Regions from separate parts of the Bacillus sp. SYZHCR11 genome, predicted to be linked through region 1. Evidence: riboswitches for the same ligand, from Rfam matches in the RefSeq annotation. Region 1 holds a riboswitch; each other region holds the start of a gene.
What was found. Region 1 has a riboswitch for S-adenosylmethionine ahead of AC2CGA_RS01595 (2-hydroxyacid dehydrogenase). Riboswitches for the same ligand answer to the same signal wherever they lie in the genome.
Positions count from the first base shown of each region.

Region 1 (4,195 bases):
ACTGTAAATAAATCCTCCCGCAGCAGGCCTTTTCTGACTTTATTCGCTTCCGGCGCCACCACTGCGGGATTCGTACCGTAAATAAACAGGGAGCGCACGGGCGGTTTTGTTTCTAAAAGAACGCTTCCGAGCCTGTTCATATTAAATGATCGCGGCTTCCGGCCGTAAAGCAGATCAGGCCGCTGGAGCGCTTGTCTGTTATAGTTTAATACCGCGCTGTTGTGCTTGATTGCGCCTCCTCCGGTGTTGAGCCACTGCCCTGTAACAGCCGGAAGGCAGGAGACGGTGCGGACGATCATTCCGCCATTGTCATGGTGCTGAATGCCGTTTCCGATCCTGATAAGGGAAGGGGAGGTTTCTCCGTACATTCTCGCAAGGCGTCTGATATCGTCGGCTTTAACGCCTGTAATAGCAGAAACCGTTTCCGGATCATAGTGTTTGACATGCGCTTTTAATTCGTCACTGCCTTCGGTGTATTCTGTGAGAAATGCTTCATTGTGAAGGTTCTCAGCGAATAAGATATGCATGATACCGAGGGCGAGTGCGGCATCTGTGCCGGGACGAATGGGAATAAACCAATCAGCAAGCCGGCCGGTTTGGTTCTTATGTACATCGATAACGACAATTTTAGCCCCTTTTTTCCGGGCTTTTTGAGCAATCATGACTTGGTGCATATTCGTGCTGACGGCATTGATTCCCCAAAAAATAAAGAGCTTAGCATGTATGGTCTCCTCCGGATCAGTACCCGCTCCTTCTCCCATTGTATAGTTATAGCCTTCAGAACCGGCTTTGCTGCAGATCGTCCGTTCGAGATGACTCGCTCCGAGACGATGGAAAAAACGGCGGTCCATTCCCTCTGCCGCCAGTTTTCCCATATTGCCGTAAAAGCTGTACGGAAGAATGCTTTCCGCTCCTTCTTCGGAAATAAGCTCTTTCCAGCGCGAACTGATTGTATTGATTGCTTCCTCCCAGGAAATAGGCGCAAACGCGGCTTCACCTTTTTTACCGATCCTTTTTAACGGAACGGTTACGCGCTTCTCATCATAAATACGCTCAGCCATGTGTCTGACTTTGTTGCAAATATTCCCTGATGTGACCGGGTGATCGGGGTCTCCCTGAATGTTAACGATTTTTCCGTCTTTTTTTGTCACAAGCAAGCCGCATTGATCGGGACAGTCTAGTGAGCACACCGACTTAAAGACCCCGTTCGGCTGTGTTGCAGCAGAATTCATAGCCCATTTCTCCTCTTTGTTTATATTGTAAGCATTATAACATTTCAAAATCGAACGTCAATTCAGAAAAAAGTGTTGACATTACGGAAAGACTTTTCTATGATGAGTTTATTCTTTTAAACAGCCTGACAATTTCATCATTTTATTTTCTATCCAGAGAGGTGGAGGGACTGGCCCTATGAAACCTCGGCAACATTTATTGTGCCAATTCCAGCAAGCGTATGCTTGAAAGATAGGAAAGAATGGTCTATACATATTTGTGCGCTTCAAGCGGATAAAGACGGTATATGAATCTCTTTCCTTCTTTGAGGAAAGAGATTTTTTTATGAAAAAATTTATGTGAAAAGGATGTTTTGCACCATGACGGTTTTAATTACCGCGCCATATCACGACGAGGGGCTGAAGGAGCTGGCTGAGCTGTTCGGCCGGACTGTGCACCGGCCGTGGAAGAAGCACGGCCGGGCCTATCGGGAAGATGAATTGATCCGGATGATTCATGAGACAAACGCGTCGGGGCTTATAACCGAACTTGATGAGGTGTCTCAGCGTGTTATTGACATATTGCCGGATTCCGCTTTTATCGGTGTCTGCAGAGGAATGCCGTCTAATGTGGATATTGCGGCGGCGACTAAAAGAAAAATCCCCGTTTTCTTTACACCGGCCCGCAATGCCCAGGCCGTTGCTGAAATGTTTATCGGAAATGTGATTTCATTTTTGCGTCATACGTATTCTTCCCATCAGTGGCTGAAGGACGGAAAGTGGAATGGTGATTATTTGCAGGCTTACGTCAAATTCAGAGGAAATGAGCTGACGGGGAAAACAGTCGGCCTTATCGGTTTCGGAGCTGTCGGACAGAGAATCGCCAGGCTATTGGCCGCTTTTGACTGCAAGGTGCTTTACTATGATCCATTTGTCCGTCATGAAAACCGGGAGTATGAAAAAACGACGATTGAACAGGTATTTTCTGAAAGTGATATTGTTTCCGTTCACTTGCCGCGCACAGAAGAAACCATCGGCCTTATCGGCGCCCGGCACTTTCAATTGATGAAACAGGAAGCTGTTTTTGTCAATACGTCAAGAGCGGCGGTTACAGACAGGGAAGAGCTGCTGCGGGTGCTGAAAGAACGGCGGATTAAGGGAGCGATCCTTGACGTGTTTTATCACGAACCGCCTGAATCTTCTGATTATGAATTGATCTCTTTGCCGAATGTGTTCGCGACTCCCCATTTAGCGGGCGCAACATTTGAAGTGGAAGATCATCATGTGAAGATTTTAAATGAAGCGCTTTTCAAATGGAAACAAGATCAAACCTGCTCAATACGTGAACTTTATAACAAAAGAGAACTTGAAACGGAAGCAGGAGGCTGTAATGGCTGAACAAAAAGGCTACCTTGTATTTGACATCGGGACTGGGAATGCGCGAGTCGCGGTCGTGACTGCCGGCGGCGAAGTGACCGCGCTTGAAAGGGAAGACATTGAATATGTGACGGATCCGCTTTATCCGGACGGACGATATTTCTCACCGGAAGGGTTATGGACGCAAATCAGCGCTATGGCAAGAAAGGCTATTGCCAAGAGCCCTCATATTACATTAATCGGAATCACCTCAACAAGCCAGAGGCAGGGAATCGTTTTGATCAATAAAGATAAAAAGGCATTTCTCGGTCTGCCCAACATTGATAACAGAGGGCGTGAATGGGAAGGCGGGATTGAGGCAGAAGAAGAAGTGCATCAGCAAACCGGACGTCTACCGAGCGCTTTATTTTCCGCCATGAAACTTGTCGGATTAAAAGCCAGACAGCCGTCTTTATGGAAAGAAGTGAAGTGTATCACAAGCATCAGTGACTGGGTGACATTTGAGCTGAGCGGAATTTTAAGCTATGAACCGTCACAGGCTGCTGAAACACTGCTGTTTGACGTAAGGAAAAAGGCGTGGTCAGAGAAATTATGCAACATCTTCGGTGTGCCTTCTGCCATTCTTCCTTCACTCGTCCGATCTGGGACGGTTGTCGGAATGTTAACGTTTAAGAAAGCGGCGGTGCTCGGTCTTTCTGAAAGAGTGCCTGTGATTGCAGGCGGGGGAGACACACAGCTTGCCATCAAAAGTGCAGATGCAAAGCCGGGAGATATCGTCATCGTATCCGGCACGACGACGCCGATTACAAAGATAACAGCGGAGACCGGAACCGAAAGTTTAGAGAATGCATGGCTGAATTGCCATACAGAAGAAGGTGAATGGCTTCTAGAAACGAATCCGGGTGTAACAGGACTCAATTATCAAAAATTAAAATCCATTTTTTATCCGAATGAATCCTACAGCGTCATGGAACGGGAAATCGCAAGTCTGCCGAAACATGATCATGCCTGTATATCTGCGTTAGGCTCCTATTTATCTCCTGAGAAAAACGCACTGGCAAAAGGCGGATTTATTTTTGACGCTCCGCTGTCCCAAAACTTAAGCAGAGCCCATTTTGTCAAAGCCGCACTGCTGGAAATCGCTTTTTCAATCAAATGGAACTATGAGGCGTTAACAGAGGCGGCTTCCTTTTCACAAGATTATGTGAAGGTGTGCGGCGGCGGTTTCCAAAGTGATGCTTTGACGCAGTTTCTTGCTAACCTTCTTCAAAAGAAAATCTATAAGAGAGAGGGGTTCAGCCAGGCATCCGCAATGGGAGCGGTGATGATTTGCAACGAAGCTCTCGGTGTGAAAGCAGAGCTTTCGACCTGCACAAAGGTAATTGAGCCGGAAGCGGATCAGACGGATCTCTTCCTATATGAAGAATGGAAACATACCCAAAAATTATTTACTCATTTTCAGCCGGCGGTGAAAGGCTGACTTGGGGATGAGATGACAACATGAAAGATTGCTGAGGAGGAACAAAAATGCTTAATAAAATAGGAATTCCGAAACAGCTCGCCTGGGGATTTTTAGGGGTCGTGCTGTTTATGATGGGAGACGGCCT
Region 1 is NZ_JBXUND010000001.1:287,663-291,857, forward strand. Features, by position in the region: gene AC2CGA_RS01590 (molybdopterin oxidoreductase family protein) at 1-1,232, opposite strand, end outside; SAM riboswitch class I at 1,379-1,471, shown strand; gene AC2CGA_RS01595 (2-hydroxyacid dehydrogenase) at 1,593-2,609, shown strand; gene AC2CGA_RS01600 (FGGY-family carbohydrate kinase) at 2,602-4,068, shown strand; gene AC2CGA_RS01605 (RbtT/DalT/CsbX family MFS transporter) at 4,116-4,195, shown strand, end outside.

Region 2 (4,195 bases), 690 kb from region 1:
AGTGACAGAAGCTTGAGGTGGCAGCTGAATAAAAATTCATAGGCTTCCAGCACCCTTTTCGCTTCAAATGCGGTCCGCCCCCATGCCGTAATGCCGTGATTACGGATTAACACCGCGCCTGAGCCGGCGTCCGCATGGTGCGCGAAGTTTTCGGCCAATGCCGGGATGTGCGCCGGGTTGTCAATGATCGGAACGGTCACGGACGCGTTTTCCTCCCATAATCCGAGCGCCTTAATCATCTCCTGCCCCTGAAACGTGATTTGTTTTTCATCCCCGTAAAGCTCTGAGATGACATTATTATTAACGGTATGGACATGCAGACAGCAGCCGGCTTCTGTCTTTTGGTATAAGTAAGTATGGAGAAGCGTTTCCGCTGAAGGTTTTAAAGAATGGCCGGTCTCAGCGGGCTTCCCGTTCTCATCGATTAAGAGAAAATCTTCGTCTGTTTCTTTTCGTTTGTCTTTTCCGCTCGCCGTAACGAGGAAAGTCAGCGGCGCGTCGGATACTTTGATGGAAAGATTCCCGCTCGTTGCCGGGAACCAGTCTCTTTCGGCCAGCTCGCGCTTTACCTCGGCAAGTTCGCGCCAGCGTTCTTCTTTTACAGCCATGCCTGCACCTCCCCGATGTTTTCAATGCCTGTTTTCACCTCATGAAAATCTTGAAAAGGCAGATGCCGGAGGCCGAGTTCTTTGCATTCAGTCAAAAGATAATCTCTAGCAAAACACATATCGGATAACTTTGCAGCCTCAACATCCGTGACCGAATCACCGATCATAATGAGAAATTTCTGCTGATCGGACAGCTTCCGGATGACTGACGGTTTGCAGCAGCCGCATTGATTGGTGCAGCCTCCGTCACAGGCGTGCGGCCAGTCTATATGAATATATTCATTGTCAAAGGATGCATGATTGCAGAAAATCCGCTCCTTTTCTACGATCCCTTCCAAAAGCGGATGCACAAAAAAGTCCATTCCTCCGCTTACGATATAAAACGGGAGGCCGTTTGACCGGACAAACGAGACAAAATCCAAAAAGCCGTCCCGTATTTTCGCATCCTTCAGAATAAAGCCGGTCAGTTCTTCTTTTAAGCTGCTCGGCAGCAGTCCGAACATCCGGCCGACTCCTTCTTGGATTGATAGGCTTTTAGACAGAACACCGTCTTTTAATTCAAGCCACTCAGGAGGCGCGAATTCTTTCATCATGCTGACAATGTTGTCGTTCATGGTGACCGTTCCGTCGAAATCACAAATAATCAGCGGTGTGCGGGTCATACGGCTTCCACCCTTCCCCATTTGTCTAATGCGAGCTGAAGATCTTTGCACGACGCGGCTTTTTCTTCAATCGGCTGCGCTTCAAGCACCGCATCAATGATGGCGCGGAACGCTCTTCCGCCGCCCTCGGCTCCTTTCGGATGGCCGTGAATGCCTCCGCCGGCATTGATGATGTGATCGATGCCGAAATCGCGCATCAACAATGGCACCATACCGGGATGAATGCCTGCCGACGGGACAGCAAACGACGGATGAAAGACATCGTCTTTTACACATTCATCATGAATTGCAAGCGCGGACTCCTTCGGAAGAGCAACGGATCCGTAAGGTGACGGAAATAAACTGAAATCAGCGCCGCAATAGCGGTTCAGCTTGCCGAGCAAAAGCGCATGCGACAAGCCGTAAACGGGAGATGAAGTGAACGCGCCGCTGACTGCCGGATGCGCCATGATCGGAAGCGGGATTTCCCTGTCTTCGGCAAGGCTCTGCATCACATCTAAACCGTAAGCGAACACATTCAATAAAAGCGCGTCCGCCCCGAGTTCTGCCGCGCGCCTCGCTTTATCCCGCAGTTCAGCGGTCCTTCCCGTAAGGTTTACGGCATACAGCGTTTTATGCCCCGTCTCCTCCCGGGTTTCCTTCAGGACTTGTTTTCCTTCGATAATGCGGGTTTCAAACGGAGCCAGTTCATTTTCAAAGAAAATTTCGTCATCTTTAATCAGATCCACGCCTCCGAGCGCCTGCTGTCTGAGCTGTTCTTTAATGTCGGCGAGATCCCGTCCGATCACGCCTTTAAATATGCTCATCAGAAGCGGTCTTTCAAATTCGCCCAGCAGTTTGCGGATGCCGTATATACCGAATTTCGGCCCGGGAAGGGAGCGTTTAAACCCTTCGGAAAATTCAAGATCAGTCAATTTTATTTTTCCGTCCAGTGACAGCTTTCCGAATACCGTCGTCAGGACGGCCGGAATATCTCTTGAAAAGTTCGCCTCGGGATAGGCGATAGTGATGACGGATTGTGTTTCGTTTTCTGAGGTTCCTTCTTTCTCCTCAACTTTTACGACCCGGCCTTTATGTTTTCTGAGCTGTTCCTGCTTCACCAGGGGCAGGTCAGTCCAGGAGCCTACCGTCAGCCCCGCCGCAATCTGTTCCGCCCGCTTTTCACTGTCCGTTGTGTCTGTCAGAAGATATGTTGCCAATACTTCGCTCATGCGTGAACGCCTCTCTTTCTTTCACAAAACATAAAAAAACCTCTTCCCTATGAGCAGAAAGAGGCTTCGTGTTATGTCCGAATCTTATCTCTCAGCTCCTGCTGCAAGAATTAGCACCGTGCTTTATCAGTCGGTTGCCGGGCTTCATCGGGCTCGTCCCTCTGCCTGCTCTTGATAAGAATAATGATTTTATAAAGTATTTTGAATTATCGCATTGTTATCCAGATATGTCAATGCTTTTTCGGGTGAAAAGATTCAGTTTCCCGATCCGTTCCGCAGCTTCTTTAAGTCTTTCTTCACTTGTCAGAAGACCGACTCTGATATAGCCTTCCCCCCATTTTCCGAACCCGTTTCCGGCAGCGACGGCGACATCCGCTTTCTCGAGCAGCAGATCTGAAAACGACTGTGACGTATAACCGTCGGGCACAGGGAGCCATGCAAAAAAGGAGCCAGCCGGAGCCGTCACATCCCAGCCGATACCGCGGCAGGCTTCAATCCATGCATTGCGCCTCGATTCATATCTGTCATTTTGCGCTGCGACGCATGCCTGATCCTCTAAAAGAGCGGCTGCCGCCGCCTGCTGCGCCGCGGGAAACAGGCTGACAAACATATGATCCTGATAAAGATTGATCGCTTCGATGACAGAAGCGTTTCCGACGGCAAAGCCGACCCGCCAGCCCGCCATATTATACGTTTTGGACAAGGTATAGATTTCGATTCCCGTCTCCTTTGCGCCTTCCGTCTGCAAAAAGCTCAGCGGTTTATGCCCGTCAAAGCCGACGGCTCCGTACGCGAAATCGTGAACGACACAAATACCGTTTTGTTCCGCAAAACCGACTGTCTCCTCAAAAAACGCCTCTGTCGCCACAGCGCCGGTCGGATTATTCGGATAATTGAGATAAAGCAGCTTCGCCTCGCTCCGCACCTTTTCAGGAATTACGCTGTAATCAGGGAGAAACCCTCTTTCTTCCGTCAGCGGCATCATTTCCATTTTCGATTTCGCAAGGGCGACGCCCGACCAGTAATCAGGATATCCGGGATCAGGCACCAGAATGGTATCTCCCGGGTTTAAAAGACATTGCGGAAGCTCAACAAGTCCCGCCTTGCCTCCGAACAGCACGGCGACTTCCGTGTCCGGATCAAGCGTGACCCCGTACTCCCTTTCATAAAATGCAGCGGCTGCTTTTTTGAAGCTGTAAGCGCCCCGGAATGATGAGTATTTATGATTTTCCGGCCTTTCGACGGCGCGCTTCATTTCTTCAACGATATGCTGAGGCGTCGGCTGATCAGGGTTTCCCTGCCCTAAATTGATGACGTCTCTGCCTTCTTTCAGCTTTTGATTCACTTTTTGCACCAATGATGCGAAAAATTGTTCCGGCAGCTGTTTGAGTACATCTGAGATTTCAAAGTTCATATTTTTCACCTTCTAAAAATGTCTTGAAATGATAGTCCATCATCATATATGGTTAAATAAAAAAAGTAAAGAGAAACTTGAGGTGTTAAAAAATGAAATGGACCGTTTCCTGTTTGCAATTTGATATTTCATACGGAAATCCTTCAGAAAATTTTAAAAAAGCGGAATCTTTGATTGAGCAAGAAAGCCGCCATGCGGATGTAATCGTGCTTCCTGAGTTGTGGACAACCGGCTATGATCTCACACGGCTAGACCAGCTGGCGGATGAAAACGGCAAAGTTTCGGAACAATGGCTTAAAG
Region 2 is NZ_JBXUND010000001.1:977,875-982,069, forward strand. Features, by position in the region: gene AC2CGA_RS04210 (methylthioribulose 1-phosphate dehydratase) at 1-608, opposite strand, end outside; gene mtnX (2-hydroxy-3-keto-5-methylthiopentenyl-1-phosphate phosphatase) at 599-1,270, opposite strand; gene mtnW (2,3-diketo-5-methylthiopentyl-1-phosphate enolase) at 1,267-2,481, opposite strand; SAM riboswitch class I at 2,563-2,662, opposite strand; gene AC2CGA_RS04225 (pyridoxal phosphate-dependent aminotransferase) at 2,699-3,895, opposite strand; gene AC2CGA_RS04230 (carbon-nitrogen family hydrolase) at 3,988-4,195, shown strand, end outside.
Region 2: it holds a riboswitch for S-adenosylmethionine, as region 1 does, so the genes downstream of both, mtnW (2,3-diketo-5-methylthiopentyl-1-phosphate enolase) here and AC2CGA_RS01595 (2-hydroxyacid dehydrogenase) in region 1, are expected to answer to the same signal.

Region 3 (4,195 bases), on a different contig from region 1:
AAAAGCTCTTATTCGTCACAAATTCCTGAAAGCCAGAAAGTGTGATAAATAAGAGCCAAAAGAAAAGAATAGACTGACAGCATCATATGCTTTTCACTCGTTCAAATTTATGCAAACTTTCTTGTAGTCTAGTCTTTTACGGCACTAGGTAGAAACAATCAGACCATATTACTGATCATATACAAGAATAACGATATTACATGAGATAGCAGTATTTTATCGTTTCAATTTTTGAAAATCAACCTTTTTAGATATTTTCAAAATAATAAATTTATATTATAAATAAAGAAAATAAAGGATGTTCACAAGTAATTGGATAATAAAGGTATAAAAGCCCCCGAAAAACAGTTCCGGTTCATTGTAAAGACGGGATGCAGCTGATAAAATGGATCTGAGGGCACCGCCTTCAAAAGACGGCAGAAAAGGGGTCATTTTCATGATCATTCAGTTCATTCGTTACAGATAATGAGAGGTATAGATAAATAGGTTAAACTTCCAATTTTGCGAGGTTTATTTGTCTATGCCTTTTTCATTTCATCGGAATAACGAATGAATGAGGTGTTTTTATTGACGTCTATAAAAAGAAAACGCGCGGAATTACTGCAATCATGCCAGTCCGTATTCAGGTGTCCGCTATGCAGTTCGGCCATGGCGGTCTCACAATACAAAAGCTTGATGTGCGGACACGGGCATACATTTGATATATCAAAGCAAGGATATGTGAATTTCCTCAATAAATCGTTCAAAACCCGCTATGACAGGCGGCTGTTCGAAGCGAGACGCGCTCTTTTTGACAGCCGGGAATTTTTTGTCCCGGTTCAAAAGGAGATCGCCGCAATCATCAGCCGCATTCAATCTCCGCAAACAACGGCGGCGATATTGGATGCGGGATGCGGAGAAGGCTCTCATTTAGCCGCCGTATGCAAATGGCTTCAGCCCGCTTTTTCCGTGACGGGAATCGGTATTGATCTCTCGAAAGAAGGTGTGCTGCATGCCGCAAAGGCCTTCGGGGATCATTTGGTTTTTGCCGTCGCTGATGTGGCGGATGCGCCGTTTGCCGACAGCTGTTTTGATGTCGTGATGTCTGTTTTATCACCTTGGAATTACAAGGAATGCAGCAGGCTTTTACGAAAGGGCGGCACAGTCATTAAAGCGGTGCCGCGGCGTGATTATTTGAAGGAAGTAAGGGAATTCTTCTTCGGAGACAGTCCTCGGCGGAATGACACCGCCGATTCTGCGGCCGGACGATTCCAAGCGGGCTTTCAAACTTTTGAGCGCAAACGGCTGTGTTACACGAAGACCTTATCGCAGCCTGACCTCGAGCGGCTTGTGAAAATGACGCCCTTAACATGGAAATGTACTGATGAAAGCATCCGGCGGTTTATCAGCCGAAAAGCGGCGGATATTACGATAGATATCGATATTTTAATCGGAACCGGTCCTCTGTAAACAGAAAAGACACGCTGATCGCGTGTCTTTTTTTTATTTCCAGACTTCACCGGCAATGCTGACGACATGACGCAGTTTCGCCCATTGCTGTTCTTCTGTGATCAGGTTTCCTTCCTCAGTGGAGGCGAATCCGCATTGCGGGCTGAGGCAAAGCTGATCCAGGCTGACATATTGTGAAGCTTCTTCAATCCGGCGTTTAATCGCGTCCTTGTCTTCAAGTTCGCCATGTTTTGATGTAATCAATCCAAGCACAAGCTGAAGATCAGAGCGTTTGACATAGCGGAGCGGTTCAAAGCCGCCGGAGCGGGAATCATCATATTCCAGGAACAATCCGTCAAGGTCAAGCCCGTCAAAAATCGTTTCAGCCGCTGCATCATAGCCGCCTTCAGCCGTCCATGTGGATTGGAAGTTGCCGCGGCAGATATGCATCGTAACCTTCAGATCGTCAGGGCGGTCCTTGATCGCGTCATTAATGGAAGCGGCAAACAGCTTGCGCAGCTCATCCGGCGTTGTGCCGAAATCTTCAATCTGACGAAGCCCCGCTTCAGATAAGAAAACGGCCCATGCGGTGTCATCAAGCTGAAGGTAGCGGCACCCGGCGTCATAGAAAGCCTGAATCGCTTTTTTATACGCTTTTGACACATCGTGCTGAAATTGTTTGTAATCATTCTGGTAGGCCGCTTTTTCCAATTTTCCGCGGAAAAACAGCATATTCGGACTTGGGATGGTCATTTTCGGAACAGCATTGCCGGCAATGCTGTGCAGGAATTTATAATCTTCGAGCATCGGATGCTGAGAAAAATCAATATCTCCCGTTACTTTAATGCCGCGCGCTTTCGTCTGTACGTTGTGAAACTGAATGCCGCTTTCAGGCGTAAATGCCTCAACCCCGTCTAAATTTTCGAGAAAATCAAAATGCCACCAGGCACGGCGGAATTCGCCGTCAGTCACGACATTGAGGCCGGTTTCTTTCTGCTTTTCCACGCTGCGGATGATTTCTCTGTTTTCGATTTCGCGCAGCTGTTCTGCCGAAATCTCACCCGCCGCTCTTTGCAGGCGGGCTTGCTTCACAGCCGCCGGCCGCAGCAGGCTTCCGACCTGATCCGCGCGAAACGGCGGGTTTTTTCTTAGAAGAGTATGCGATGGTTGTTCTGTGTTTTGCTGTGACATGAACGATTCCTTCTTTCCTGATGAAATATAAAAAAACTCTTCCCTCGGATAGGGAAGAGCTTGCGTCCGCAAATCTCAACCTTATCTTCAGGATTTAGCACCATTCTGCTGAACAGCGGTTGCCGGGTATCATAGGGCCAGTCCCTCCACCTCTCTTGATAAGGAAATATGCTATTTTTCAGAATAAACTGTAATACTCTTAATCTTAGTATGTTTTCTTATATTGTCAATATATTTCGATAAATATTTTTATTTGTCACCCTCAAATAGAATCATATCTATCACGATGGCGATCGCAAGACAAAGAGCAATATCCTCTTCCTTTTCAATCTGCAAATGATAGGAATCGCCCCAGCTCATCCATGATTTGGTGACGGTCATCCGGTTTGATTTTCCGTCTGTCACTTGAAAATTCCGGCCCCACACATCGCCGGTAAGATTCCAGCCGAGTCCGGAAATTTCAAATTTCGGTTTGAAAAACGTGACTTTCTTGATGACTTGGCAGACGGGTTTGCCGCTGACGGAAATCTCGTAACGGGGAACGAGCGACATCAGTTTCTGATTGACGCTGGCGAGCGTGCGGCCGTCCAAATCAGTCAGCTTCAGTTCATCACCGAATGAAAACAGCTTTCCTTCAACATTGTAGACTTCTTTTCCGCTTTCAAGAAACACTTGAAAACGATTCTTAAACGTAAACATTCGCTCTTTGATGTAAAAATGGTACATAAAAAAACTCCTTTTTTATGTTTTACGAAAAAAGGAGGCGGAAGGTTTCATATCGGCCGGGTGCATAAAAAAAGGCTGCCGATTTTGCGGCAGCTGTCGTTTTTATGATAGCGGCATCCGGCGTTTTTGACGGATCGCATTTAAATCAATGATGTTATTCGTGTCGGCAGCTGTCACCAGCGGGCTTGTCTTTGGCGTTTTCCGGCGGTTGTCCTTACTGAAAGAGAAAACAAGATACCCTGTCAAAGCAGCGAAAATAAGTAGCATCATTTTACATACCTCCCAAAAAAAGTTTTGGTATTATTATTGTACGAAAAAACAAACGAAAAGTATTCAAACAATTGTCACTTTTTTAAAAAATAACGTCATTTTCCGTAAAAATAACTATGGGTTGAAGAAATTTTGCTCTTGTTGTGGTTCTATAGATTGTATCGGCTGATAAATGATGATCGTTTATATAACTTTATTACTATTTTTTGTAAGTGTCTAATTAACTACTTCGGTGTTTTCGTTTGCCTTGTGTTATTCAGTACCCTAAAAAACCTTATGATATGCAAAATAACTGCTTCTAACAGATGACTGCGAGTTGACAGCGCTTTCTTTATTTTTTTGAAGAAAACGAGATGTTATCTTAAAAAAATCGTTTGAACATTTTCCGCAGTTTTTTAAAAGGGTTTGATTTTGTCTCCAGTACACGCGGGTCTTTTAAGGTTTTTTTCAATTCTTTCGCTACAGTCCCTCTTGCCATAGTCTTCACTCCTTCTTTCCATTTCATACCTTATATACGGAAAGAAAGAAGGAAAGGTTTCATGTGAAAGAAAAAAACCAAAGCAGGGGGCTTTGGTTTTAA
Region 3 is NZ_JBXUND010000002.1:772,489-776,683, reverse strand. Features, by position in the region: purine riboswitch at 105-205, opposite strand; gene AC2CGA_RS10635 (methyltransferase domain-containing protein) at 568-1,449, shown strand; gene AC2CGA_RS10630 (5-methyltetrahydropteroyltriglutamate--homocysteine S-methyltransferase) at 1,483-2,619, opposite strand; SAM riboswitch class I at 2,698-2,784, opposite strand; gene AC2CGA_RS10625 (LURP-one-related/scramblase family protein) at 2,869-3,345, opposite strand; gene AC2CGA_RS10620 (hypothetical protein) at 3,448-3,615, opposite strand; gene pepT (peptidase T) at 4,192-4,195, opposite strand, start outside.
Region 3: it holds a riboswitch for S-adenosylmethionine, as region 1 does, so the genes downstream of both, AC2CGA_RS10630 (5-methyltetrahydropteroyltriglutamate--homocysteine S-methyltransferase) here and AC2CGA_RS01595 (2-hydroxyacid dehydrogenase) in region 1, are expected to answer to the same signal.